Sinorhizobium meliloti: one gene and its partners. The protein of the gene in region 1 interacts with the protein of each later gene in a pairwise test. Links are inferred from orthologs where the notes say so. Each region holds a gene or a part of one and is shown in the gene's direction. Other genes may lie near its edges. The genes, in order: JOH52_RS16250, JOH52_RS17545 and JOH52_RS04400.

Evidence for each region.
Region 2: the proteins of JOH52_RS16250 (region 1) and JOH52_RS17545 interact in binary tests that used the Escherichia coli proteins (3 or more experiments, as listed by UniProt). The link is inferred for Sinorhizobium meliloti from one-to-one orthologs.
Region 3: the proteins of JOH52_RS16250 (region 1) and JOH52_RS04400 interact in binary tests that used the Escherichia coli proteins (3 or more experiments, as listed by UniProt). The link is inferred for Sinorhizobium meliloti from one-to-one orthologs.

The regions. Positions count from the first base shown.
Region 1 is NZ_JAGIOS010000001.1:3,362,434-3,373,224, reverse strand. The notes cover bases 7,822-10,791. They hold JOH52_RS16250 (P-II family nitrogen regulator), read left to right. Parts: upstream 7,822-9,122; coding sequence 9,123-9,461; downstream 9,462-10,791. Other genes in these bases: glnA (type I glutamate--ammonia ligase), read left to right, coding at 9,544-10,791; JOH52_RS16255 (bifunctional ADP-dependent NAD(P)H-hydrate dehydratase/NAD(P)H-hydrate epimerase), read right to left, coding at 7,822-8,776. Also shown: ilvA (threonine ammonia-lyase), read right to left, coding at 1-321; JOH52_RS16310 (TrkH family potassium uptake protein), read left to right, coding at 478-1,932; JOH52_RS16305 (hypothetical protein), read left to right, coding at 2,017-2,607; JOH52_RS16295 (YciI family protein), read right to left, coding at 2,780-3,169; JOH52_RS16290 (hypothetical protein), read right to left, coding at 3,375-3,626; JOH52_RS16285 (hypothetical protein), read left to right, coding at 3,835-4,074; JOH52_RS16280 (hypothetical protein), read right to left, coding at 4,118-4,336; JOH52_RS16275 (DUF2188 domain-containing protein), read right to left, coding at 4,425-4,667; wrbA (NAD(P)H:quinone oxidoreductase type IV), read right to left, coding at 5,022-5,621; JOH52_RS16265 (competence/damage-inducible protein A), read left to right, coding at 5,783-6,544; gpt (xanthine phosphoribosyltransferase), read left to right, coding at 6,714-7,211; more of JOH52_RS16255, read right to left, coding at 7,292-7,821. UniProt on the Escherichia coli protein: P-II indirectly controls the transcription of the glutamine synthetase gene (glnA). P-II prevents NR-II-catalyzed conversion of NR-I to NR-I-phosphate, the transcriptional activator of GlnA. When P-II is uridylylated to P-II-UMP, these events are reversed.
Region 2 is NZ_JAGIOS010000001.1:3,611,359-3,622,178, reverse strand. The notes cover bases 1,106-4,104. They hold JOH52_RS17545 (two-component system sensor histidine kinase NtrB), read left to right. Parts: upstream 1,106-2,030; coding sequence 2,031-3,179; downstream 3,180-4,104. Other genes in these bases: ntrC (nitrogen regulation protein NR(I)), read left to right, coding at 3,176-4,104; dusB (tRNA dihydrouridine synthase DusB), read left to right, coding at 1,106-2,034. Outside these bases: JOH52_RS17555 (bifunctional 2-C-methyl-D-erythritol 4-phosphate cytidylyltransferase/2-C-methyl-D-erythritol 2,4-cyclodiphosphate synthase), read right to left, coding at 1-857; more of dusB, read left to right, coding at 1,006-1,105; more of ntrC, read left to right, coding at 4,105-4,630; two-component system sensor histidine kinase NtrY, read left to right, coding at 4,810-7,125; two-component system response regulator NtrX, read left to right, coding at 7,115-8,479; Trk system potassium transporter TrkA, read left to right, coding at 8,534-9,910; JOH52_RS17520 (D-amino-acid transaminase), read left to right, coding at 9,922-10,785.
Region 3 is NZ_JAGIOS010000001.1:912,622-918,670, reverse strand. Bases 1-3,353 are described here. They hold JOH52_RS04400 ([protein-PII] uridylyltransferase), read left to right. Parts: upstream 1-303; coding sequence 304-3,153; downstream 3,154-3,353. Other genes in these bases: murJ (murein biosynthesis integral membrane protein MurJ), read left to right, coding at 3,150-3,353; mutS (DNA mismatch repair protein MutS), read left to right, coding at 1-202. Also shown: more of murJ, read left to right, coding at 3,354-4,757; JOH52_RS04390 (VOC family protein), read left to right, coding at 4,754-5,143; trpS (tryptophan--tRNA ligase), read left to right, coding at 5,235-6,049.

The DNA.
Region 1 (10,791 bases):
GTCGATCTTCTGCTGGGGCGTCGTCACGGGCATGAAGACGACTCCGGGAACGCCGAAGTGGCGGCAGACGAAAGCAAAGCCCTGAGCGTGATTGCCCGCGGAAGCGCAAACGAAGGTCTTCCCGGCCGCTCCGGAGCCGAGCGACTTGCGGAAGAAATTGAAGGCGCCGCGGATCTTGTAGGAGCGCACCGGCGAAAGGTCCTCGCGCTTCAGGAAGACGGTCGCCCCACAGCGCGCGCTCAGGTGCTCGTTGAGCTGAAGCGGCGTCGGCGGAAAGATCTCGCGCATCGCCGCTGCCGCTTTTTCAACATCCTGCTTCATCACGTGACTTCACCCGTTGAGTTTGCCGATGGCAGTCGCTATTGCACATTGCCGCGCCGGAGACCATCGATTTGACACGAATCGGTCACGCACGGCACTATCGCGGCCGCTTCGATCGCCGGCCCACCGACAAACCGCTTGCAGGAAATCAAGAGCTTGAACGCGAATCTGATCCGGCATGCTGTCCATCTCGCGGCGATCCTGGGGCTCTATCTCTCCGGCGCGATGCTGATTCCGGCCCTGGTCGATCTCTATTATGGTCACCCGGACTGGCAGGTCTTCGCCGTGACCGCCTTCATGTCGGGCGCAATCTCGTCGACGACGTTCATGGCGACCCGCGCAGGCCCCCCGCCCTTCTCGAAGAAATTCGGCTTCCTGGTTGTGAATGTCCTGTGGATCGTGTTTTCGATCGTCGGCGCCATTCCACTCTGGCTGTCCTCGGTAAAGCTGGATTTTGCCCAGGCCCTGTTCGAGTCCGTCTCGGCGGTAACGACGACCGGCTCGACCGTAATCGTCGGGCTCGATGACGCGCCGCCCGGCCTCTTGCTCTGGCGGTCGCTCCTGAGCTGGTTCGGCGGCATCGGCATCGTCGTTCTCGGCCTGTTCATCATCCCCTATCTGCGTGTCGGCGGAATGTCCTTCTTCAAGATGGAATCCTCCGACACCAGCGACAAACCCTTTGCCCGGCTCGCGAGCTTCGGCCGCGCCTTCCTCGTCGTGTACGTGTCGATCACTCTGCTGTGCGCGATCAGCTATGCCATGCTCGGGATGAACAGGTTCGACGCGATCAACCACGCGATGACGACCGTCGCGACGGGCGGCTTTTCTACGCACGACGCGTCATTCGGCTACTTTTCCAGCATTCCCCTGCTCTGGGCCAGCACGTTCTTCATGACGGTCTGCAGCCTGCCCTTCTCCATCCTGATCGTGCTCGTCGTGCGCGGGCGCCTGGACGCCCTTCGCGATCCTCAGATCATCGTATTTCTGGGCTATCTCACCGCATTCTCGGTTGCGGTCGCGGCCTATCACCGGCTCGCCAACGGCGTCGAGTTCCACCTCGCGCTTACCTATGCCTTCTTCAACATCACGTCGATATTGTCGACCACGGGCTATGCGAGCGAAGATTACAGCCTTTGGGGACCGTTCGTGGTCATGGTCGCGTTCATATGCACGTTCATCGGCGGTTGTTCAGGCTCGACAGCGGGCGGCATGAAGGCCTATCGGTTCGTCGTGCTCTTCAACGCCATCCGGTCTGCCCTGAACAAGCTCGTCTACCCGAATGCGATCTACGCGGTCCGGTACGGGAAGAATACGGTCGACGCGGACGTGCAGCGCGCCATTCTGCTGTTCTTCATCACCTATATCCTGCTCTGGGTCTTCGGCAGTCTGGTCATGGGTGCCCTCGGCTATGATCTCGTCACGGCCGTGTCGGCCGTCATCACGTGTCTCTCCAATGTCGGCCCCGGCCTCGGCAGCCTTATCGGCCCTGCGGGCAATTTCTCGACACTCCAGGATCCCGAGCTCTATCTGCTGTCGCTGATGATGCTGCTCGGGCGTCTGGAGGTCCTGACCGTCCTCGTCGTGCTCACTCCGATCTTCTGGAAGCAGTAACAGCCGCCGCTCGGCTGCAGCCTTGCCTTGACTTGGTGTGCCAAATGCCGAAAGCTCAGAGCGATCGGGCATTTGGAAAGCGCGATGCCGAGATACCTGCTCCTGCTGGCGGCACTCACGAACGCCACCGTCATCCTCGCCGACACGCAGGCAGAGGCGGGTCCGCTTGCCGACGCTGCGGCGAAGGCCGAACAGCAGGCGAGCTCCGGCGATGCCGCCGGCGCCCAGGAAACCTTGCGCAAGGCCATGAGCGACTTTTCGCAGACCCTTCCCTTCGCCATCGGCAAGGCGGTCTTCGTCACAGCAGCACCGGCCGGCTTTGCAATGTACGAGCCCCGGCCCGATCCGGTATTCGAAGCCGGCGAAACGCTCATATCCTATGTCGAGCCCGTGGGACTTACCTGGAAGGAGGCAAGCGACGAGGGTAAGCTCGAGACACGCTTCACGGTCGACTTCGACATCCTGAATCCGAAGGGAGAGGTCCTCGCCAGCCAGAAGGCGTTCGGCGATTTCACCTTCAAGGGCTATCAGCGCAACCAGGAAATCTATGCGACGCTGAGGATCGACGTCGCCGGGGCACCATCAGGGAATTATGTGCTGCGCTACCGCTTCAACGACACCAACAGCGGCAGGAGCGCAAGCGTCGATCAACCATTCGAGATCTCCGGCCCTTGAGGGATTGCCGATCTTGCAGCTTTGGTGCGGACGACGGGAATCGAACCCGTACGGTTTCCCGAGGGATTTTAAGTCCCTTGCGTCTACCAGTTTCGCCACGTCCGCCCGCAGCTTAAATCAGGCACATAGGCGATTCAGTCAAGGGGATGTTTTGCCGCCGCCCTGCCTCACGTCAAGCCGGACCCTCGTCGGGCGCCGAAAGCGCCGCACCGGGCAGGTAGAGCGAAATCGGTCGGATCTCGTATACGGCGGTCGGGTTGACCCGGCGCAATTCGCGCGCCGTCTCGACGGCGGCTTCAAGGTTCGGGCAGTCGACCACGTAGAGGCCGAGCAACTGCTCCTTGGTCTCGGCAAAGGGACCGTCGATGATCATGCCGGCACCATCGCCCCGCAACGTCACGGCATCCCTGGTCGAGCCAAGCCGTGCGGCCGGTCCCAATCGCTTTTCCCGGACGAGGCGATCATTGACCTGCAGCAGATCGTCCATCAGCTTGGCATCTGCCTCCCTGGTCCAGGATTCGACCACCTCTTCCTCGTGATAGGCCAATATCGCGTAGAACATGGATCCCTCTCCAAAACCCCATACGGTGCCCGGGTCAGGCACAACGACATGCATGAAACAGTCACGCGGATGCGAAACGATCCCGAGGAACCGCACCTCATGAATCGAAGCGATTAGATCGTTTCTGCAGCGCGCGGGCAAGCCCGGCTTCTAACGGGGCGCGCACCAATCGCGCGCCTGAAGTTGGGTCAGCCGCTCGACGTGCTCAAAGCTCGCCATCGGTCACCTTTGGAGGAACGCGGCCGGTGTGATGGGTCGGATTGTCCGATCCTGCGCCTTCGGCCGGTTTCTCTTTCTTTGTGGTTTGGCCACTTCTGGCCGGCGGCTCGTCGGTGCCGGATTCCGCCGCCTGATCCGGGAGCGGCTGTGGCTCCATGTCCATTTCTTTCGGTTCCGGTTTCCATGTGGGAGACGGCATCGGCTGGTCCGTCAGATCGTCATATTTGGGATTGCTCATGGCTCGCTCCTTTCGGTCTCGCCAGATCAACCCCGGACATTTCTGAAGGTTCCTCATGGCCCTGCCGGCCCGTTCGAGGATCGGGGAATGGCATCTGCCCAAGAAATTTTGCAACCCCTGATTCGCCAGGGGTTCAATCGCGGCATGTCAATGGCAAGATAATGCAGGGCTCAAGGGCATCCTTGATGATGATTACGGAGGGTGGGGCGTGCGTTCACTGCAAGCGTTCGGCGGCATAGCCTTGCTTTCCGAAGACCTCGACACGCTGCAGCGCGTGTTCGACAAGCTGTGCCGCGAACATCGATGGCCGCGCGAGAGCGCGCAGGCTCGGCGGTTCGGGAGGATGCTGATCCGGGAATATCAGTCCGGCACGAGAGATGAGGGACTTCTTCTGCGAGCGGGACAAGCCTTCGTCAGTCAGGCCAACGCACAAAAGAAACTGGCCTGAACAGAGGCCCGGCTGTGCGGCGAGGGCGCCGGCAATGACCGGCTCAATGATAGTAGAAACAGTCGCAGTCGGCTCGCGTGGCGTCCTCTCCTCTCCACACCCTGACGGCCAGCTTTGACGACTCGCCGGTCTCGTCAAGCCGCAATCCCAACAGCGAAATCGCCGCCGCCTTGGGATTCGGCGCGTCTATTTCGATGACTGATCCGACCTGGTGAACGCCCAGGCGTGCAGTCCAGGTAAAGATCTGAACATTGTAATGCATGGAAATTCTCCATTTTCGGTCGCCGCCTGCGCGGGTCGCATAACCAAGGACAACGGCTTCGCGTCAATTGCCCTCCAACGCAGCATCGTCAGCCATCCTCTACGGTTGCTTCCGGTCGATCTCCGCCGTCGGCATGTTCGAAATGCCAGTTTCCCTTCTCATCCTGGAAGCTGATCTCCTCGTCGTCGCCGCCGACCTGCTGTTCGGCTGCTGCAGCTTTGGCGGCCGCCAGCGCCATCTCGCGACTGGGAAAGGGCTCTGAATATGCATCGGCTGCCTTGTAGGCCCAGCCTCCATCGTGTGGAACGATGAAATAAGTGATCTGCACCATCCTTCACTCCCATGGATGTTCAAGGACAGTCCCTGCCCTCGACGGGCCGCGCCGCGCGGGCCCTTTAGTTCCTCCTTGCTGCCGCATGCTTCCCTGAATCGGAGCCGGTCTGAGAAAAACACGCAGCCATTCAAAGTGCTGTAGCGACCTTGCCTGCTAAAAAAAGCACGTCGCCGTCGGGCATTTCTGATGCCGAATGCGGCGATGTTAACACAAAATTGCCCCATTGGGCCACATTTGCGAAGGCTTGCGGGCCGATATTCCGCGACCCGGCCGAGGGGCGGACTGTGATCCGAATCGCCCGCAAAAAAGGGCGCGGCTCGATCGGGAGCCGCGCACGAAGGTTGAAGGTCGTCAGTCCGCGAGCTTTGCGGCAATCCGCGCGACATGCGCACCCTGAAAGCGGGCGGCTTCGAGTTCGACCGCGGAGGGCTGGCGCGAACCGTCGCCGCCGGTGATCGTCGAGGCGCCATAGGGCGATCCGCCCTTGACTTCCTCAACGCCCATCTGACCCTGGAAGGCATAGGGAAGTCCGACGACCACCATGCCGTGATGCATCATCGTGGGAATGAGGCCGAGAATCGTTGATTCCTGGCCGCCGTGCTGGGTCGCCGACGAGGTGAAGGCGGAGCCCACCTTGCCGACGAGCTTCCCTTTTGCCCAGAGGCCGCCGGTCTGGTCGATAAAGTTACGCAATTGCGAAGCGACGGTCCCGTAGCGGGTGCCCGCGCCGAAGATGATTGCATCGTAATCCGCCAGCTCCTCGACGGTCGCGACCGGTGCCGGCTGGTCGAGCTTGAAATGCGAAGCTTTCGCCACGTCCTCCGGCACGAGTTCCGGAACGCGCTTGACGGCTACTTCGGCACCGGCCGATCTTGCACCTTCCGCGACCGCATGGGCCATCGTCTCGATATGCCCATAGGCCGAATAGTAAAGAACCAGTACTCTAGCCAAAACGATACTCCTTGTTGTCCGGCAATTCCGCTTGATCGCCGCGGCCGGCAGGATTTATCAAAACGCATACCACTGCCAGTGCAGGGATGGTCGACAGACTGTTCAGCTTTTTTCAACACTGACGAGATCGCGTTCGCGATCCGAATACGCCTGGAGCGCCAATGACCAGCCCCACGATCGTCACCGCCGCCATGCTCGCCATCGGCGACGAGCTTCTCTCCGGCCGGACCAAGGACAAGAACATCGGCCACCTCGCCGATATGCTCACGATGGTCGGCATCGATCTGCGCGAGGTGCGCATCGTCGCCGACGACCAGGACGCGATCGTGGAGGCGCTCAATGCCCTGCGCAGCCGCTACCGCCACGTGTTTACTTCCGGCGGCATCGGTCCGACCCATGACGACATCACTGCCGATGCGATTTCGAAGGCCTTCGGGGTCGAGTGCATTCACGAGCCGAAGGCAATGGAGCTGCTTGCCGCGATGTACGAGCGCCGCGGCATGGAGTTCACCGAGGCGCGCAAGCGGATGGCCCGCATGCCTGAAGGCGCGACCCACATTCCCAATCCGGTATCGACCGCACCCGGCTTCGCCATCGAGAACGTCTATGTCATGGCCGGCGTGCCCCAGGTGTTCCAGGCGATGCTCGACGCGCTGCTGCCGAGCCTTGAGACCGGCACGCCCGTCCTTTCCCGTACGGTTCGCTCGCCCTATGGCGAGGGCGACATCGGAGCGCCGCTGACCGAGGTGCAGAAGAACCATCCCGAAACGAGCATCGGCTCCTATCCGAGATTCGACGGCAAGAGCTTCTCGACGGATATCGTGATCCGGGCCCGCGATGCCACGGTGCTTGGCGCCGCCGAAACCGAGGTGATCGCGATGATCGAGGCGATCGGCCGATCACGCGAGAAACACCAGCCCTGAACTCCGCGTCGGCGAAATCATTGCAGATCGCGGTGCTCGCGGCTGGACTGGCTCTTGCACTTTCGGCTTCATTGCCGCTATTGCATCAGGCATGAACTAGTGTCGGCGGCGTGGCCGTCGAACTGCAGCAACGCTTATCGCCGACAGCGCAAAGAAGCCGGAGTCCGTCATGTCTCTTCCCGAGAAAGCCTTTCCTGTATCCTGGGATCAATTCCACCGTGACGCCCGTGCCCTGGCCTGGCGGCTGGCCGACAACGGGCAGGAATGGCGCGCGATGGTCTGCATCACGCGCGGCGGCCTTGTTCCGGCCGCTATCGTCAGCCGGGAACTCAACATCCGGATGATCGAAACGGTCTGCATCGCCTCCTATCACGACTACGACACGCAGGGCCAGATGAAGGTGCTCAAGAGCATCTCGCCTGAGATCGCAAAGGATGGGGGCGAAGGCGTTCTCATCGTCGACGATCTGACCGACACCGGCAAGACTGCCGCCGAGGTTCGCGCGATGCTGCCGAGGGCGCATTTCGCTGCGGTTTACGCAAAGCCGAAGGGTCGCCCCCTCGTCGACACTTTCGTGACCGAAGTCAGCCAGGATACCTGGATCTACTTCCCCTGGGACCTCGGTTTCACCTACCAGGAACCGATTGCCAAGGGCACGCGCGGCTAGCGTGTTTCACTGTTTCATCGACAAAGTGAAACACCCCAACACTTTGCTGGAAGTGCTCTCCTGACAGGACGCTCGGCGTTCTAAGCATTCCCTCGAAGCGGCGCTATGCTCTCGACAAGGCTCTCGGCCGTTGCCGTGCGGCCGGCCACGACACCGGCCTCGCCGTGGCGCCAGACCGCGGACGCTGCCGCCTGGAAAGCAGGCATCCCCTGTGCCAGGTGGGCGCCGATGATCCCCGCAAGTACGTCGCCCGAACCTGCCGTCGCGAGCCAGGGCGGCGCGTTGACATTGACGGCGGCCCGGCCGGACGGCGCGGCAACGACCGTATCCGGCCCCTTATAGACGATCACGGCATGGCTGAGCCTTGCTGCGGCCTGAGCCTTTTCGATCTTGGACAGCGCCGCATCCTCGGCGATATCCGGAAAGAGCCGGGCGAACTCCCCTTCGTGCGGCGTCATCACCACCTCACCGCCCTCTGCCGCGATCCTGTCGAAGAGTTGCTCCCTGCCCTCTCGGAACGAACTTATCCCGTCGGCATCGAGCACCAGTGCGCGGCCGCAGAGCATGAGCACGAAATCCCGCGCCTTTTTGCCGACGCCGAAGCCGGGTCCGAGAACGAAGGCATTCAGGCGTCTGTCCTTGAGCCAGGCGGCAAGGCCGGCAGCGTTGTTGATTTCCTTGAGCATGACGGCGGTGAGGTGCGCCGCATTGACGGCGAGCGCTTCCGCCGGAGAGGCAAGCGTCACCAGCCCCGCGCCGGCGCGCAGGCCGGCCGCCGCCGACAGCCGCGCGGCCCCGGTCGAAACCGGTCCGCCGCAAAGCACGGCGAGATGGCCGCGTTTGTATTTGTGGGTCGCGGGATCGAGCGCGCCGAGGTGTTGCTCCCACATCGCGGGTGTGTTGACGTGAAGATCGCCGGCTCTATCCGCAACGAGCCTTGCCGGAATGCCGATATCGAAAATTTCAAGCGTGCCGCAGCGGGCGCGACCCGGCATCAGCAGATGGCCGGGTTTGGCCGCCATGAACGTCACCGTGTGGGCCGCAACGAAACTCAAGCCCCGGATTTCGCCCGTCCGCCCGTCTATGCCGGATGGCAGGTCCACGGCGAGGACCGGTACTCCGCTCGCATTCACTTGCTCGATGACTGTTCTCGCCTCGTCCGGCACATCGCGCGCAAGCCCTGCCCCGAAAAGTGCGTCGATGACGACATCACCCGATTGCGGCCCGTAGGCGTCGAGGGGTCGCGGTACAAGCGCAAAGGCATCGCGCGCCCGCGCGGCGTCGCCCTTCAGCATCGCCGCGTCGCCGAGCGCAAAGACGGCGACGCTTGCGCCGGTATCGGCGAGCGCGGCAGCGGCGATATAGCCATCGCCGCCGTTGTTGCCCGGGCCGCAAAGCACCACAAAGCGCAATGCTTCCGGGTAAAGCCGCAAGGCGGCGGCTGATACGGCCGTTCCCGCCGAACGCATGAGCGAGAAGCTATCGATCCCCGAACGCGCGGCATCCTTGTCGACCGCTGTCATTTCCGCCGGGGTCACGAGGACATTCGAAAGCGCCTGAAGCATGGAAGCGATCTAATCCCGACCGAAAGCGCAAGACAAGAGCAGCGTTGACGGAAAGCGACGTGACTAAGAAATGTGCATTTGCACACTATAAGTGCTCAAATAACATGCTTCGAGCACGAAACGCAGCGATCCTCCGTCGCGCGCCGGCGTCGAACACTCAAAACCTCATAAAAAATAGGCAGAATGCCATTGCAGAAGCCACTGCCCCATCGGCACCTATCGCGTTACCACTGGAAATTTCGCAATCTGCGCGTCATTCCTCTACAAAAGTGGCACGCTACGTGCATAGTGTGAGGCCAAGCGGGCAGAACCTGCTTTAAAGGGAGAAGCGGAGAGACATTTTCTCATGAAAAAGATCGAAGCGATCATTAAGCCTTTCAAGCTCGACGAAGTGAAGGAAGCCCTTCAGGAGGTCGGCCTGCAGGGGATCACCGTCACGGAAGCCAAGGGCTTCGGGCGGCAGAAGGGACATACGGAGCTCTACCGCGGCGCAGAATACGTCGTCGACTTCCTGCCGAAGGTGAAGGTCGAAGTGGTGCTGGCGGACGAAAATGCGGAGGCCGTGATCGAAGCCATCCGCAATGCCGCGCAAACCGGCCGCATCGGCGATGGCAAGATTTTCGTATCTAATGTGGAAGAAGTGATCCGCATCCGTACCGGCGAAACCGGCCTCGACGCCATCTGATCGCGTCTGGCGATCTCACCTATCCGGGGGCCGTCCGGCCCCGTCTTTCCAATCCTCGTCATCACACAGGGAATTGCAACAAATGACGACTGCGAATGAAGTTCTGAAGCAGATCAAGGAAAACGACGTCAAGTTCGTAGACCTGCGCTTTACCGACCCCAAGGGCAAGCTGCAGCACGTGACGATGGATGTCGTCTGCGTCGACGAAGACATGTTCGCCGACGGCGTCATGTTCGACGGTTCCTCGATCGGCGGCTGGAAGGCTATCAACGAATCCGACATGGTGCTGATGCCCGATCCGGAAACGGCGCATATGGACCCGTTCTTCGCCCAGTCCACGATGGTCATCTTCTGCGACATTCTCGATCCGGTTTCGGGCGAAGCCTATAACCGCGACCCGCGCGGCACGGCCAAGAAGGCAGAAGCCTACCTCAAGGCCTCCGGCATCGGCGACACGGTCTTCGTAGGTCCGGAAGCGGAATTCTTCGTCTTCGACGACGTCAAGTACAAGGCCGATCCGTACAACACCGGTTTCAAGCTCGACAGCTCCGAACTGCCCTCCAACGACGACACGGACTACGAGACCGGCAACCTCGGTCACCGCCCCCGTGTCAAGGGCGGCTATTTCCCGGTTCCGCCGGTTGACAGCAGCCAGGACATGCGCTCCGAAATGCTGACCGTGCTGTCCGAAATGGGCGTGACGGTTGAAAAGCATCACCACGAAGTGGCAGCGGCGCAGCACGAGCTGGGCGTCAAGTTCGATGCCCTCGTGCGCAATGCCGACAAGATGCAGATCTACAAGTATGTCGTGCACCAGGTCGCCAATGCCTATGGCAAGACCGCGACCTTCATGCCGAAGCCGATCTTCGGCGACAACGGCTCGGGCATGCACGTGCATTTGTCGATCTGGAAGGACGGCAAGCCGACCTTTGCCGGCGACGAGTATGCCGGGCTTTCCGAATCCTGCCTCTACTTCATCGGTGGCATCATCAAGCATGCCAAGGCGCTGAATGCCTTCACCAACCCGTCGACGAACTCCTACAAGCGCCTCGTCCCGGGTTATGAAGCACCGGTCCTGCTCGCCTATTCGGCCCGCAACCGCTCGGCCTCCTGCCGCATCCCCTTCGGCACCAACCCGAAGGCGAAGCGCGTCGAAGTCCGCTTCCCCGATCCGACGGCGAACCCCTACCTCGCCTTCGCCGCGATGCTGATGGCCGGTCTCGACGGCATCAAGAACAAGCTCCACCCCGGCAAGGCCATGGACAAGGACCTCTACGACCTGCCGCCGAAGGAACTGAAGAAGATCCCGACCGTCTGCGGCAGCCTGCGC
Region 2 (10,820 bases), 260 kb from region 1 along the record:
AAGGCGTGCAGGGCTACGTCCGCGTCGGAATGGCCGGAGAGTTTGCGGCCGTGGGGGATGAAGACACCACAGAGGGTGACGCCGTCGCCGTCCACGAGTTGATGCACGTCATATCCGTTGCCGGTGCGCACATCGGGAATGGCCATGCGGGTCAGTTTCTCGTCTGCCATCGACAGGTCCCTCCGGAGTGTCAACTTGAAATTGTCCACGGCTCCTTCCACCAGAAGGACGGGGATGCCGGCCCATTCGGCGATAGAGGCGTCGTCCGTAAAGTCGGACCTGCCGCTTGCCGCCGCTCGCCGGTGAGCGGAGAGGATCGGCTCGAGGCGGAAGCACTGCGGCGTCTGTGCGGCGTAGAGATCGGTTCGCGGAACGGTCTCGGCAACGAGGCCGGCCGCCTTCGTACGCTTCAGCGTGTCGGCGACCGCAATTGCCGGCAGGAGGGCCTGGGCGCCGTCACGAAGCGCCGCACCGCAGCGATCGAGCAGTGTGTGATCGAAAAAGGGGCGCACCGCGTCGTGGATCATCACGTATTCCACGCCGGTAGCGGCGACCGCTTCCAGCCCGGCGAGCACCGAAAGCTGGCGCGTCGCTCCGCCGTGGACCACCGTCAGCTCCAAGGCCCCGGCCATCCGCTTGCGGGCCGCCGCGAACAGCTCTTCGTCATCGGGGTGGATCACGACGACGACAGGTCCCGCTCCGGGCCATGTCGCGAAAATGTCAAGCGTATGGGCGATAACGGGCCGATCACCGATCGTGCGGTATTGCTTCGGTCCCTCGGCCGACTGGCCGGCGCGCTCGCCGCGGCCGGCCGCAACGATCACGACGCCGCAGGAGAACTGTTCTTCGCCTTGCATCTTCTGTATGTGGTCCCGCATTCGCCAATATTCGCCGTGATGTACCGCGAAGGTCCTGCCATGGCCAGCCATGCGAGGAATTTTGTCCCGCGCGTCGAAAAGGCTTGGCAAGCAGAAGAACAATGTCTAAAAATAGTGCAAGATTTTCATGTGCCTGAAAGATATGCATTTGCCCTCGACGGCTTTTTCACCCTCGCTTCTGATCGGGAATGTCGAAATCCGCAATCGCGTAGCGCTCGCGCCGATGTCCGGCGTGACGGATCTGCCCTTTCGCATGCTTGCCTGGCGTTTCGGCGCGGGGTTCGTCGTGACCGAGATGGTGGCGAGCCGCGAACTGGTCGGTAACGCCGCCGAATCCTGGGCGCGGCTGAAGAATTCCGGCATCGATCCGCACATCGTGCAACTCGCCGGGCGTGAAGCGCACTGGATGGCCGAGGCGGCGAGGATCGTCGAGGCCAATGGCGCCGATATCATCGACATCAACATGGGCTGTCCCGCGAAGAAGGTCACCGGCGGCTATTCCGGATCTGCGCTGATGCGCGATCCGGATCATGCGCTTTCGCTGATCGAAGCGACGGTCAAAGCAGCCACGGTCCCGGTAACGCTCAAGATGCGCCTCGGCTGGGATGAGAATTCGATCAATGCGCCGCTGATTGCCCGAAGGGCCGAGGAGGCAGGCGTGAAGGCGATCACCATTCACGGACGAACACGCATGCAATTCTACAACGGCAAAGCCGATTGGGATGCGATCGGGGCCGTCCGCGAGGTGGTCTCCATCCCGCTGATTGCCAATGGCGATGTGGATTCGGTTGCGGATGCGCATGAGATCCTGCGTCGGTCGGGCGCGGACGCCGTCATGGTCGGTCGATCGTGCCAGGGACGGCCGTGGCATGCTGGCGTTCTCGCCGGCGCTGCTGCTCACCCGGATGCGTCGGGCGTCGCCCGCATATTCGCGGAGCATTACGAGATGATGCTCGAATTCTACGGCGTGGAGGTCGGGCTGCGGACCGCCCGCAAACATGCGGGCTGGTATCTCGATCGTTTCGCGCCCGAGCTTCCCGCTTCGGAGAAAGCCGCGATTCTGACATCGACCGAGACGGGTTTCGTACGCGACAGCGTGGTAGCCGCCATTGTTCGCTCCGGCGGGGCGGCGGCGAGGGAGGAGATTGCGGCATGACCGAGAAGGCAACGGCACCGGTGGAAGGTGCCAACGATCTTTCCATGGCCGTGCTGAACGCGATCCAGAATCCGGTCATCCTGGTGGACGAGAACGGCTTCGTCGCCTTTGCGAACTGGGAGGCCGAATCCTTCTTCGGGGCCAGCGCCAACCATCTTGCGCGCCACGATATCAGCGCTTTCATTCCATTCGGCAGCCCGCTCCTGACGCTGATCGAGCAGGTTCGCGAGCGTCGGGCGGCGGTCAACGAGTACCGGGTGGACCTCAGCTCTCCGCGCCTTGGAGCCGACAAGCTCGTCGACCTCTATGTGGCCCCGGTACTGTCGCAACCCGGATCGGTGGTGATCGTCTTTCAGGAACGGTCGATGGCGGACAAGATCGACCGCCAGCTCACCCACCGTGCCGCAGCGCGGTCCGTTACCGGCCTTGCTTCGATGCTCGCCCACGAGATCAAGAATCCGCTTTCGGGCATTCGCGGCGCCGCGCAGCTCCTGGAAACCTCCGTCAATGACGAGGATCGCGCCCTGACGAGACTGATCTGCGACGAAACGGACCGCATCGTCTCGCTCGTAGACCGGATGGAGGTCTTCTCCGACGAGCGCCCGGTCGACCGCCTGCCGCTCAACATCCATGCGGTGCTCGACCACGTCAAGGCGATCGCCAAGGCCGGCTTTGCCCGGAGAATCAAGATATCGGAACATTACGATCCGTCGCTTCCCCCGGTTTTCGCGAACCGCGACCAGTTGGTTCAGGTCTTCCTGAATCTGATCAAGAACGCGGCCGAGGCGATCGGCGACAGGGCGGACGGCGAGATTTTGCTGACGACGGCCTATCGGCCGGGCATTCGCCTTTCGGTCGCCGGAACGCGCGAAAAGATCTCGCTGCCTCTGGAATTCTGCGTGCATGACAACGGTCCGGGCGTCCCTCCCGATCTGCTGCCGCATCTTTTCGACCCGTTCATCACCACCAAGACGAACGGGTCCGGTCTCGGCCTGGCGCTTGTGGCCAAGATCATCGGCGGCCACGGCGGCATCGTCGAATGCGACAGCCAGCATAGCCGCACGACCTTCCGCGTTCTCATGCCGGCATCCAAGGGGCTGGCGGCCGATGAAGAAACTCCGATGACAAAAGGAACCAATGGATGACGGGCGCAACGATCCTCGTCGCGGATGACGACGCAGCCATTCGCACCGTGCTGAACCAGGCGCTCAGCCGTGCCGGATACGATGTGCGCATCACCTCCAATGCCGCAACCCTCTGGCGCTGGATAGCAGCCGGCGACGGCGACCTGGTCGTGACCGATGTCGTGATGCCGGATGAAAACGCCTTCGATCTCCTGCCACGGATCAAGAAGGCACGGCCGGATCTGCCGGTTCTCGTGATGAGCGCTCAAAATACCTTCATGACGGCCATCAAGGCTTCGGAGAAGGGCGCTTACGATTATCTGCCGAAGCCGTTCGATCTGACGGAGCTGATCGGCATCATCGGCCGGGCGCTCGCCGAACCGAAGCGACGGCCCTCCAAACTCGAGGACGATTCGCAGGACGGGATGCCGCTGGTCGGCCGTTCCGCCGCCATGCAGGAAATCTACCGCGTGCTTGCGCGGCTGATGCAGACCGACCTCACGCTGATGATCACCGGCGAGTCCGGCACCGGCAAGGAACTCGTTGCCCGTGCACTGCACGACTATGGCAAGCGGAGAAATGGCCCCTTCGTCGCCATCAACATGGCGGCGATCCCGCGCGACCTCATCGAGTCGGAACTGTTCGGTCATGAGAAGGGGGCTTTTACCGGCGCCCAGACGCGCTCCACCGGGCGCTTCGAGCAGGCCGAAGGGGGGACGCTCTTCCTCGACGAAATCGGCGACATGCCGATGGATGCGCAGACGCGTCTCCTGCGCGTGCTGCAGCAGGGCGAGTATACGACCGTCGGCGGACGCACGCCGATCCGCTCGGATGTCCGCATCGTCGCTGCCACCAACAAGGACCTGAAACAATCGATCAATCAGGGCCTTTTCCGCGAAGACCTCTACTATCGCCTGAATGTCGTGCCCCTGCGTCTGCCGCCCCTGAGAGACCGCGCCGAAGACATCCCGGACCTTGTCCGCCATTTCGTCCAGCAGGCCGAAAAGGAAGGGCTCGACGTCAAGCGCTTCGATCAGGAGGCGCTCGAATTGATGAAGGCGCATCCCTGGCCGGGCAATGTGCGCGAGCTCGAGAACCTCGTTCGCCGTCTGACGGCACTTTATCCACAGGATGTCATTACCCGCGAAATCATCGAGAACGAACTGCGTTCGGAGATCCCGGACAGCCCGATCGAGAAGGCCGCGGCGCGCTCGGGCTCGCTGTCGATATCGCAGGCGGTCGAGGAAAACATGCGGCAGTATTTCGCGAGCTTTGGCGATGCCTTACCGCCCTCCGGCCTCTACGATCGCGTCCTTGCGGAAATGGAATATCCTCTGATCCTCGCGGCTCTGACGGCGACTCGCGGCAACCAGATCAAGGCGGCCGACCTCCTGGGTCTCAACCGCAATACGCTGCGCAAGAAGATCCGCGAACTCGGGGTCTCGGTGTACCGCAGCTCGCGTAGCGCTTGACTGAGATGCAACACCGTTGCATTTTCGCCACAATGCGTTGCTTGAACCTCGCATAAGCGTCGATTCGCCGGCGCGCGGTCGCAGCCGGTCGATCAGACGGGTGCGGGCGGGGAGCTTTGCGTATCCGAAAGGAGACGCGGCGCTTTAAGGTTCAATGTCTCGGTCCGGAACGCAGGCGTATGCCGGTGTCGTCGGTACGCCGGTTGGGGGTAGCACTTTTCATGGTGGATGGAATGGCCTTGCCATTGGGCACGGAGGACGGAGTCACTGCTGCCCAGGATCGGCGAGCCTCCTTTGCCTTGCCGGGGCTTATGCTCGCCACCGGTGCCCTGATCTGCGCCACCTTGTCGCTGCTCGTTCTCCTCGGTCTGACCCCGATCCGGCCCGAGAGAAACATCGTGATCGCCTGTGCCGGCATCAACGGCCTCTTCGTCGTGGGCCTGATCTATCTCATCGCTCGCGAGATCTTCAGACTGCTCAGGGCGCGCAGCAAGGGAAGAGCCGCAGCGCGCCTGCATGTGCGCATCGTCGCGCTCTTCTCGATCGTCGCGATCACGCCGGCGATCCTCGTCGCGATCTTCGCCAGCATCACCCTCGATGTCGGCCTCGACCGCTGGTTCTCGCTGCGTACGCAGGCGATCGTCCGTTCCTCCCTGAACGTCGCGCAGGCCTACGTCCTCGAGAATGCCAGCTACCTTCAGGGTCAGACGGTGTCGATGGCCAACGACCTGGAGCGCAATCGCCAGCTCTATAGCCTCGACCGTACCGGCTTCGTCGAGCTGATGACACGGCAGGCGAGGGGGCGCGGCATGCTCGGCGCATTCCTCGTGCGCGCTGACGGCAGCGCCATACTCCAGGCCAATATTTCGACCGATCGTCCGCTGCCGGCGATCCCGCAGGACGCACTGAAGAGCACCATTGCCGGTCAGCCGACGCTTATCCCCCCGGGCGTGACCAATCTGGTGGGAGCCGTCATTCCGCTCGAAAACATTCCGGGCACCTATCTTTACACCGTCCGAAACGTCGATCCGGAAGTCATGCGATCGATGCGGCTGATGGAAGAGAACACTGCGGAATACAAGACGCTCGAGGCCGGGCGGACCTCCCTGCAGATCGCCTTCGGCGTCCTTTACATCGGTTTTGCCCTGATCGTGCTGCTGGCGGCGATCTGGACGGCCATTGCGGTCGCCGACCGCATCGTCCGGCCGATCCGGCAGCTGATCGGCGCCGCCGACAGCGTCGCTTCCGGCAATCTCGACGTCGTCGTTCCCGTGCGCGCCGTCGACGGCGACGTCGGCAACCTGTCGCGCACGTTCAACAAGATGGTGAGCGAAATTCGGACCCAGCAGGATCAGATCCTGGTGGCGAAGGACGAGGTCGACCAACGCCGCCGCTTCATCGAGGCAGTGCTCTCCGGCGTAACGGCGGCAGTCATCGGCGTCGGCAGAGATCGCCGCATCACCATCTTCAATCCGTCTTCGGAAGGGATGCTCAAGAAGGCGGCGCCGGAGCTCATCGGAGCGAATCTCAGCGACGTGGCCCCGGAAATCGAAGCGGTTCTGGTCGAGGCCGAGAGCCGCTACCGCAACGATTACCGCAAGCAGATCAATATCATGCGCGGCGGCACCGAGCGCACGATGAATGTTCAGGTGACGCGAGAGGAGGGCGACGAATCGCATGGCTCCTATGTCATCACCGTCGACGACATCACGGATCTGGTAATCGCGCAGCGCTCCACCGCCTGGGCGGACGTCGCTCGCCGCATCGCACACGAGATCAAGAACCCGCTGACGCCGATCCAGCTCTCGGCCGAGAGGCTGAAACGCCGCTACGGCAAGCAGATCGATCAGGAGGACCGTGCGGTCTTCGACCAGTGCACCGAAACGATCGTGCGCCAGGTCGAGGACATCGGCCGGATGGTCGACGAATTCTCCGCCTTCGCGCGGATGCCGAAGCCCACGAAGGAGAAGTCCGACCTGCGGGCGATCCTGAAGGACGCCGTATTCCTGCGCGAGATGGGCAACAGCCACATCAACTTCGTCCGCGATTTCGGCGACGAACCGCTCGAGGGGCAGTTCGACGGCCGCATGCTGGGTCAGGCATTCGGCAATCTCGTCAAGAACGCGGTGGAGGCGATCGAAGCCGTGCCCGCGGGAACGTCACGAGGCGCGCCCACAGTCGTCATCCGATCCCGTCGCGATGATACCACCGGCCGCTTCGTGGTCGACGTCATCGACAACGGCAAGGGGCTTCCGACCGAGAACCGGCACCGAATTCTGGAGCCGTACATGACGATGCGGGATAAGGGCACCGGTCTCGGCCTCGCTATCGTCAAGAAGATCATAGAGGACCACGGCGGGCAACTGGAACTGCACGACGCACCGCCGGACTTCGACGGTGGCGCCGGGGCGATGATCCGGGTGGTTCTGCCGCCCGCCGGCGAGACCGGGGGCGAAGATAATTTGAAGGATAAGGGTAATACCAATGGCGGCTGATATTCTGGTTGTGGATGACGAGGAGGATATTCGCGAGATCGTCTCGGGAATCCTTTCGGACGAGGGCCATGAAACGCGGACCGCTTTCGACAGCGAGAGCGCTCTCGCGGCGATCAACGACCGTGTGCCGCGCCTGATCTTCCTGGACATTTGGATGCAGGGAAGCAAGCTCGACGGCCTGGCACTGCTCGACGAGATCAAGAACCGGCACCCCGATTTGCCGGTGGTGATGATCTCAGGTCACGGCAACATCGAAACCGCCGTTTCCGCGATCAAGCGCGGAGCCTATGATTTCATCGAGAAGCCGTTCAAGGCCGACCGGCTGATCCTGATCGCCGAGCGGGCGCTCGAGAATTCCAAGCTCAAGCGGGAAAACTCAGAGCTGAGACGGAAGTCGGGCGATCCGGTGGAACTGATCGGAACCTCCGTTGCCGTGTCGCAACTGCGCCAGATGATCGAGAAAGTGGCGCCCACCAACAGCCGTATCATGATCCAGGGACCGTCCGGCTCCGGCAAGGAACTCGTCGCGCGGATGATCCATCGCAAGTCCGCGCGTGCCAACGGTCCTTTCGTGGCTCTCAATGCGGCTGCGATCACGCCCGACAGAATGGAGATCGCGCTTTTCGGTACCGAAGGAACGACGGGGCAGCCGCGTCGAACGGGTGCACTCGAGGAGGCCCACGGGGGCATCCTCTACCTGGACGAGGTCGGCGAAATGCCGCGCGAAACGCAGAACAAGATCCTGCGCGTCCTCGTCGACCAGCAGTTCGAGCGGGTCGGCGGCTCCAAGCGCGTCAAGGTCGATGTCCGCATCATCTCCTCGACCGCCTACAATCTCGAGAACATGATCACCGAGGGCCTGTTCCGCGAGGACCTGTATCACCGGCTCGCCGTCATTCCGGTGCGCGTTCCCGCTCTTGCGGAGCGGCGCGAGGACATCCCTTTCCTGGTCGACATGTTCATGCGACAGGTAAGCGAACAGGCCGGCATCCGTCCCCGCAAGATCGGCGAGGATGCGCTGGCCGTACTGCAGGCGCATGATTGGCCCGGCAATATCCGCCAACTGCGCAACAACATCGAGCGCCTGATGATCCTCGCGCGCAGCGACGGTCCCGATACGCCGATCACCGCCGACATGCTGCCGAACGAGGTTGGGGACACCCTGCCGAAGATCTCGGCGCAGGGCGATCAGCACATCATGACCCTGCCGCTGCGGGAGGCTCGCGAGATGTTCGAACGCGATTATCTGATCGCCCAGATCAATCGCTTCGGCGGCAATATCTCGCGCACCGCCGAATTCGTCGGAATGGAGCGCTCCGCCCTTCATCGCAAGCTGAAGTCGTTGGGCGTGTGATCAGAAACCCATAACGAGCCATCGGCAGATCCGTCCCAGACGTAAGGAATAGCAATGAAGGTGATCATATGCGGGGCAGGGCAGGTCGGTTACGGCATCGCCGAGCGGCTGTCGCGCGAGAATAACGACGTTTCGGTGATCGACACGTCGGCCGCGCTGATTGCCTACATAACCGAGACGCTGGACGTGCGCGGTTACGTCGGCCACGGGGCGCATCCGGATGTACTGGCGAAGGCGGGCGCCGACCAGGCCGACATGCTCATCGCGGTAACGCTGTACGATGAGGTCAACATCGTCGCCTGCGAAGTAGCCCATGCGATTTTCAACGTACCGACCAAGGTCGCCCGCATCCGCGCGCAGAGCTATCTTGCGCCCGAATATTCCGACCTCTTTTCGCGCGAGAACGTCCCGATCGACGTGACGATCTCTCCGGAAATCGAGGTAGGGCGGCTCGTGCTTCGCCGCATATCCTTTCCCGGCGCCACCGACGTGGTGCGCTTCGCGGACGATCGGATCGCGATGGTTGCAATCGAATGTATGGAAGACTGCCCCGTCGTCGACACGCCGCTGCAGCAATTGAGCGAGCTCTTTCCCGATCTGCACGCGACCGTGACCGGTATCTTCCGGGACGGTAAGCTGATCGTTCCGCATTCCTCCGACCAGTTGAAGACCGGCGATCTCGCCTATGTGGTCTGCGACCGGGACCATGCCCGCCGCACGCTGGCGCTCTTCGGCCATGAAGAACAGGAGGCGCGGCGGATCATCATCCTCGGCGCCGGCAATATCGGCTATTTCGTCGCGCGAACGATCGAGGAACAGCAGCCGCGCATGCGGGTGAAACTCGTCGAAAACGACCGGGATCGCGCCGTGCTCGTCGCCGACAAGCTCAACAGCACGGTGGTCCTCCACGGCTCGGCCATGGATCAGCGGATCCTGGCGCAAGCGGATGTCCAGGAGGCGGATCTCGTCGTCGCGCTGACGAATAACGACCAGATCAACATCCTCGGGAGCATGCTTGCCAGGAGGCTTGGAGCGAAGTCGACCCTCGTGCTGATCAACGAACCGGCCTATCAGGACTTCGCCGGCGCCGCCGGTGTCGACGCCTATATCAATCCGCGCGCCGTCACCATCTCGCGTGTGCTGCAGCACGTGCGAAAGGGCCGCATCCGGTCGGTCTACGCGGTGCAGAACGGCATGGCGGAGGTGATCGAGGCAGAGGCGCTCGAAACCTCTCCGCTGGTCGGCAAGGCGCTGCGCGAGCTCGAATTGCCGGAGGGTATCCGCATCGGCGCGCTCTATCGCGACAAGGCCTATGTGCGCCCAGACGGCAACACGCGGATCAAGGCGAAGGACCGCGTGGTCCTCCTCGCGGCCGCCGAGACCGTCCGCGATGTCGAACAGCTCTTCCGCGTCAGCATTCAATATTTCTGAGGGCCTCAGCCATGCCGAGAATCGCCTATGTCAACGGCACTTACGTCCGGCACGCCGAAGCCGCCATTCACGTCGAGGACCGGGGTTACCAGTTTGCCGACGGCGTCTACGAGGTCTGCGAGGTGCGGCACGGCTTCATCATCGACCTGACCCGACACCTCGATCGCCTAGGGCGATCCCTGGGCGAGCTCAGGATAGGCTGGCCGATGAGTCGTGCGGCGCTGATCCATGTCATCCGGGAGGTGCTGCGCCGAAACAGGGTCCGCAACGGGCTCTTCTATCTGCAGGTGACCCGCGGCGTCGCGCGGCGGGATCATGTTTTCCCTGATGCGGACACGCCGCCTTCGATCGTCGTCACCGCCAAACGCACGGATCCCGGGGCGATCGCCCGGAAGAATGCCGAGGGCATATCGGCGATAACGGTGCCGGAGAACCGGTGGGATCGCGTCGATATCAAGAGCGTCGGCCTTCTCCCGAATGTGCTTGCCCGTCAGCAGGCGAAGGAAGCGGGCGCGCAGGAGGCGATCTTCGTCGACGTGGACGGCATGGTCAAAGAGGGGGCGGCGACGAATGTATGGATCGTGGACCGCGAAGGGACGTTACGCACCCGCCCGGCGGAAAGTGGCATTCTGCGCGGCGTGACCCGCACCACCCTGATGGACGTGGCCAAGCCGCTGGGCCTTGCGATCGAGGAAACGGCCTTCTCCGTGGAAGAAATGCTCGCAGCGCGGGAGGTCTTCATCACCGCTGCTACCAGCATCTGCTTTCCCGTCGTTTCCGTCGACGGAAAGACGATCGGCAACGGTCATCCAGGAAGCATAGCACAGAATATTCGCGAGGCCTTTTTCGACATTGCGGAAAAGACGGTGATTTGATACCAAACCCTGCGGAGGTGCCGGGATCGTACGTG
Region 3 (6,049 bases), 2.4 Mb from region 1 along the record:
CGACCGCAAGAATCCGGCGAGCCAGCTGATCGACGACCTGCCGCTGTTCCAGGTTGCCGTCCGGCGAGAGGAGGCGGCGAGGGCATCGTCGGGTCCTTCGAAGGTCGAGGAGGCCCTGAAGGCGCTCAACCCGGACGACATGACGCCGCGAGAGGCGCTCGACGCGCTTTACGCGCTCAAGAAGGAGCTTTCCAACCGCTGATTTCGCCCGGCTATTTCCCCTGTCATTCGGCCGGCAAAAGGGCTATACAGCGGCGCTTGCAACGAATGATCTAAGTCGGACAGGACGCCCCTCGGCACTTCATGGCCAGACACGAAACCTCCTTTCCCGAAATCCTGGACGTGGCGGCGCTTCGGGCCAGGTGCGACTTCATCGCCTCCGCTCATGCCGAACAGCGCGAACCGATGCGCCGGGCCTTGCTTGCGGCCTTCAAGGAGGCAAATGTCGCGGGCCGCGCCAAGGCGCGCGAGTTGCTCGCCGCAGACGGCGCAGGAATAAAATGCGCAGAGCGCATCTCCTGGCTTCAGGACCAGCTGATTACCCTTTTGCACGACTTCGTGCTGAACCAGGTGTTCGACGCCGCGAAGGCCCCCGAGGCTTCGCGCATCGCGGTCACCGCCGTCGGCGGCTACGGCCGCGGAACGCTCGCGCCCGGCTCGGACATCGACCTCCTCTTCCTCCTGCCCGCCAAGAAAGCGGTCTGGGCGGAGCCGGCGATCGAATTCATGCTCTATATCCTGTGGGACCTCGGCTTCAAGGTCGGTCACGCAACGCGAACGATCGAGGAATGCATCCGCCTGTCGCGTGCGGACATGACCATCCGCACCGCGATCCTCGAATGCCGCTATGTCTGCGGGTCCGCGGCTCTGGCGAACGAACTCGAAACGCGCTTCGACCATGAGATCGTCCGCAATACCGGTCCGGAATTCATTGCCGCCAAGCTCGCCGAGCGGGACGAGCGTCATCGCAAGGCGGGCGACACGCGCTACCTCGTCGAGCCGAACGTCAAGGAAGGCAAGGGCGGCTTGCGCGACCTGCACACGCTCTTCTGGATTTCGAAGTATTTCTACCGGGTCAAGGACTCTGCGGATCTGGTCAAGCTCGGCGTGCTTTCGAAGCAGGAATACAAGCTCTTTCAGAAGGCCGAGGATTTTCTCTGGGCGGTGCGCTGCCACATGCATTTCCTGACCGGCAAGGCGGAGGAGCGCCTCTCATTCGACATCCAGCGCGAGATCGCCGAGGCGCTCGGCTATCACGACCACCCCGGGCTCTCGGCGGTGGAACGCTTCATGAAGCACTACTTCCTGGTGGCCAAGGACGTCGGCGACCTGACCCGGATCTTCTGCTCGGCGCTGGAGGACCAGCAGGCCAAGGACACGCCCGGGATCACGGGCGTCATAAGCCGCTTCCGCAATCGCGTCCGCAAGATCGCGGGCACGCTCGATTTCGTCGATGACGGCGGGCGCATCGCACTTGCGGGTACCGATGTGTTCAAGCGCGACCCGGTAAACCTCATGCGCCTGTTCCACATCGCCGACATCAACGGGCTCGAATTCCACCCGGCGGCGCTGAAGCAGGTGACCCGTTCCCTGGGCCTGATCACGCCGCACTTGCGTGAAAACGAAGAGGCCAACCGGCTTTTCCTGTCTATACTCACCTCGCGGCGCAATCCGGAACTGATCCTTCGCCGGATGAACGAAGCGGGGGTGCTCGGCCGCTTCATCCCGGAATTCGGGAAGATCGTCTCGATGATGCAGTTCAACATGTACCACCACTATACGGTGGACGAGCATCTCCTGCGCTCGGTCGACGTCCTCTCCCGCATCGAGCGGGGGCTGGAGGAGGAGGCGCATCCCCTGACGGCGATGCTGATGCCTGGCATCGAGGACCGCGAAGCCCTCTACGTCGCCGTTCTGCTGCACGACATCGCCAAGGGGCGCCCCGAAGATCATTCGGTGGCCGGCGCCAAGGTCGCGCGAAAGCTTTGCCCGCGCTTCAGGCTGACCCCGAAACAGACCGAAATGGTCGTCTGGCTGGTCGAGGAACATCTGACCATGTCGATGGTCGCGCAGACCCGCGACCTTAACGACCGCAAGACCATCGTCGATTTCGCCGAACGGGTCCAATCCCTCGAACGGCTGAAGATGCTGCTCATCCTCACCGTCTGCGACATCCGCGCCGTCGGGCCCGGCGTCTGGAACGGCTGGAAGGGCCAGCTCCTGCGCACGCTCTACTACGAGACCGAGCTTCTGCTCTCGGGAGGTTTTTCGGAACTGTCGCGCAAGGAGCGGGCGAAGCACGCCGCCCACATGCTGGAGGAGGCGCTCGCCGACTGGCCCAAGAAGGAGCGCCAGGCCTATGTGCGGCTGCATTACCAGCCCTATCTCCTGACCGTGGCGCTCGAGGAGCAGGTGCGCCATGCAGGCTTCATCCGCGAAGCCGACCGCGCGGGCAGGACGCTCGCGACCATGGTTCGCACCCATGATTTCCACGCCATCACCGAAATCACGGTGCTGTCGCCGGACCATCCGCGCCTGCTGACCGTCATCGCCGGCGCTTGCGCCGCAGCGGGTGCCAACATCGTCGGCGCGCAGATCCACACGACGTCGGACGGCCGGGCGCTCGATACCATTCTCGTCAACCGCGAATTCTCGGTCGCCGAGGACGAAACACGCCGGGCAGCGAGTATCGGCAAGCTGATCGAGGACGTGCTCTCCGGCCGCAAGAGGCTGCCCGAGGTGATCGCCAGCCGGACGCGTGTGAAGAAGCGCAGCAGGGCCTTCACCGTGACGCCGGAGGTGACAATCAGCAATACGCTGTCGAACAAGTTCACCGTCATCGAGGTTGAGGGCCTCGACAGGACCGGTCTGCTTTCCGAAGTGACCGCCGTGCTGTCAGACCTGTCGCTCGACATCGCGTCGGCCCACATCACAACCTTCGGCGAAAAGGTGATCGACACCTTCTACGTCACCGACCTGGTCGGCTCGAAGATCACCAGCGAGAACCGGCAGATGAACATCGCAGCGCGCCTCAAGGCGGTGCTGGCGGGCGAGGTGGACGAAGCGCGCGAGCGCATGCCCTCCGGCATCATTGCGCCGACCCCTGTGTCCCGTGTACCCCACGGTTCCAAAACGACAAAAGCCGAAACATGAGTCTGGTCAAGAAATTCGCTACCGTCGGCGGCGCAACGCTCGGAAGCCGGCTCTTCGGCTTCATCCGGGAAACCTTCATGGCGGCCGCACTCGGCACCGGCCCGGTCGCCGATGCCTTCAACACCGCCTTCCGGCTGCCGAACACCTTCCGCAGGCTTTTTGCCGAAGGGGCGTTCAATTCGGCCTTCGTGCCGCTTTTCGCCAAGGAGATCGAGGCGCACGGCATGGACGGCGCCCGGCGCTTTTCCGAGGAGGTCTTCGGCGTCCTCTTCACCGTTCTTCTTCTGCTGACGATCGCCATGGAACTGTCGATGCCTTTCATCGTCGGGCAATTGATCGCTCCCGGATTTGCCGACGACCCCGCGAAATTCACAAGCACCGTCACCTTCGCGACGATCATGTTTCCCTATCTCGCCTGCATGTCGCTGGCGGCGATGATGGCGGGCATGCTCAATTCGCTGCACCGCTATTTCGCCGCAGCCATCGCGCCGGTCTTCCTGAACTTCATCCTGATCGCCGTGCTGGCCTACGCCTGGTACAGCGGCCAGGATGCGGTCGCGGTGGGCTACGACCTCTCCTGGGGGGTGCTGGCCGCGGGCCTCGTGCAACTGGCGATCGTCTGGGTCGCGGTGCGCAATGCCGGGATCCGGATCGGCTTTCGCCGGCCCCGGCTGACGCCGAACGTCAAGCGCCTGCTGGTGCTGGCACTTCCCGCGGCGATCACCGGCGGCATCACCCAGATCAACCTCCTGATCAACACCAATATCGCTTCTGCAAAGGAAGGCGCCGTCTCGTCGCTCGTCTATGCCGACCGCATCTATCAGCTGCCGCTCGGCGTCGTCGGCATTGCCGTTGCGACCGTGCTCCTGCCCGAGCTTGCACGCGCTCTGCGCGGCGGCAACCTCAACGAGGCTGCGAACCTGCAGAACCGTTCCGTCGAATTCACGCTGTTCCTCACGCTCCCCGCCGCCGCGGCGCTGCTCGTCATGTCGGAGCCGATCGTCCGGCTCCTCTTCGAGCGCGGCCAGTTCTCGCCGGAATCCACCGTCGTCGTCGGGCATATCCTGGCGATCTACGGCCTCGGCCTGCCGGCTTTCGTGCTGATCAAGGCTTTCATTCCCGGTTTCTTCGCCCGCGAGGACACCCGCACGCCGATGATCTTCGCCGGGATTTCCGTGGCAGTGAACGTCTCCCTGGCGCTGACGCTTTTTCCGTCGCTTGCCGCAAGCGGCATCGCGACGGCCGAAATCGTCGCCGGCTGGGTGAACGCCTTGCTTCTTTTCGCGACGCTCGTCTGGCGTGGGCACTGGGGGCGCGATATTCCCCTGCTGACGAGGATTCCCCGGCTGGTGATCGCCGCTGCGATCATGGCGGCCGCCTTATACGTTGCCGTGGATTGGCTCGCCTTCCCGCTATCTTCCGCCGCACCGCTTGCGACCCGCGCCCTTACCCTCTGCGGCCTGATCGCCGCCGCGATGGCGATCTATTTCGCGGTCGCGTTCGGGATCGGCGGCGCGAGCCTCTCGATGATCCGCCGCAGCGTCAAACGGGGGGCATCGGCCTCGTCCGTCGAGCGGGCGAGCGAAGGGGCGGATCGGCAATGAGACAGTCGGTTGCCCGTGTCGCCATCGTCGTGCCCGGCTACGACGAGGGCATCGCCTTTTACTGCGGCAAGCTCGGCTTCGACCTCCTCGATGACAGCGACCTCGGCGGCGGCAAGCGCTGGGTCGTCGTGCGGCCGAAAGGTGCGGCGGAGACCGCTCTCCTGCTCGCCCGGGCCGAGGGCGAAAGGCAGCGCGCCGCAATCGGCAATCAGGCCGGCGGGCGGGTCGGCTTCTTTCTCTTTACCGACGACTTCGGCCGCGATCACGCCGCCATGCTTTCCGCAGGCGTCACGTTCCTCGAGGCGCCCCGCCATGAGGTCTACGGAACCGTTGCCGTCTTCGTCGATCCCTTCGGCAATAGGTGGGATCTCCTCCAGCCCGCGTGACCATGCCTCTTGATTGCGCCCGGCCCGCCGTGCATAAGCGCGGCGGATATCAACTGGAGCCGGGCCCTCCACAAGCCCGATTGGGGACGACATGAACGAATTCAAGCCGCTCGTATTTTCCGGTGTTCAGCCGACCGGCAACCTGCATCTCGGCAATTATCTCGGCGCGATCCGCAAATTTGTCGCCCTTCAGGAAAACAACGATTGCATCTATTGCGTCGTCGACCTGCACTCGATCACGGCTCAGCTCGTGCATGAGGACCTGCCGGGCCAGATCCGTTCGATCGCGGCCGCTTTCATCGCCTCGGGCATCGACCCCGAAAAGCACATCGTCTTCAACCAGTCGGCCGTGCCGCAGCATGCCGAGCTCGCCTGGATATTCAATTGCGTCGCCCGCATCGGCTGGATGAACCGGATGACCCAGTTCAAGGACAAGGCCGGCAAGGACCGTGAAAACGCTTCGCTCGGCCTGCTCGCCTATCCGAGCCTGATGGCGGCCGACATCCTCGTTTATCGCGCCACCCACGTGCCGGTCGGCGACGACCAGAAACAGCATCTGGAGCTCACCCGCGACATCGCCCAGAAATTCAACATCGACTTCATGGAGCATATCCGCCGCGGTGGTTACGGCGTCGACATCGTGGTCGGCGAAGAGCCGATCCATGCCTATTTTCCGCCGGTCGAACCCCTGATCGGCGGCCCGGCGCCGCGCGTCATGTCGCTGCGCGACGGCACCAAGAAGATGTCGAAGTCGGATCCATCCGATCTGTCGCGCATCAATCTGATGGACGATGCCGACACGATCCTGAAGAAGATCCGCAAGGCCAAGACCGATCCGGACGCGCTTCCGAGCGAAGCGGACGGTCTTAAGGATCGGCCGGAGGCCGAAAATCTCGTCGGCATTTA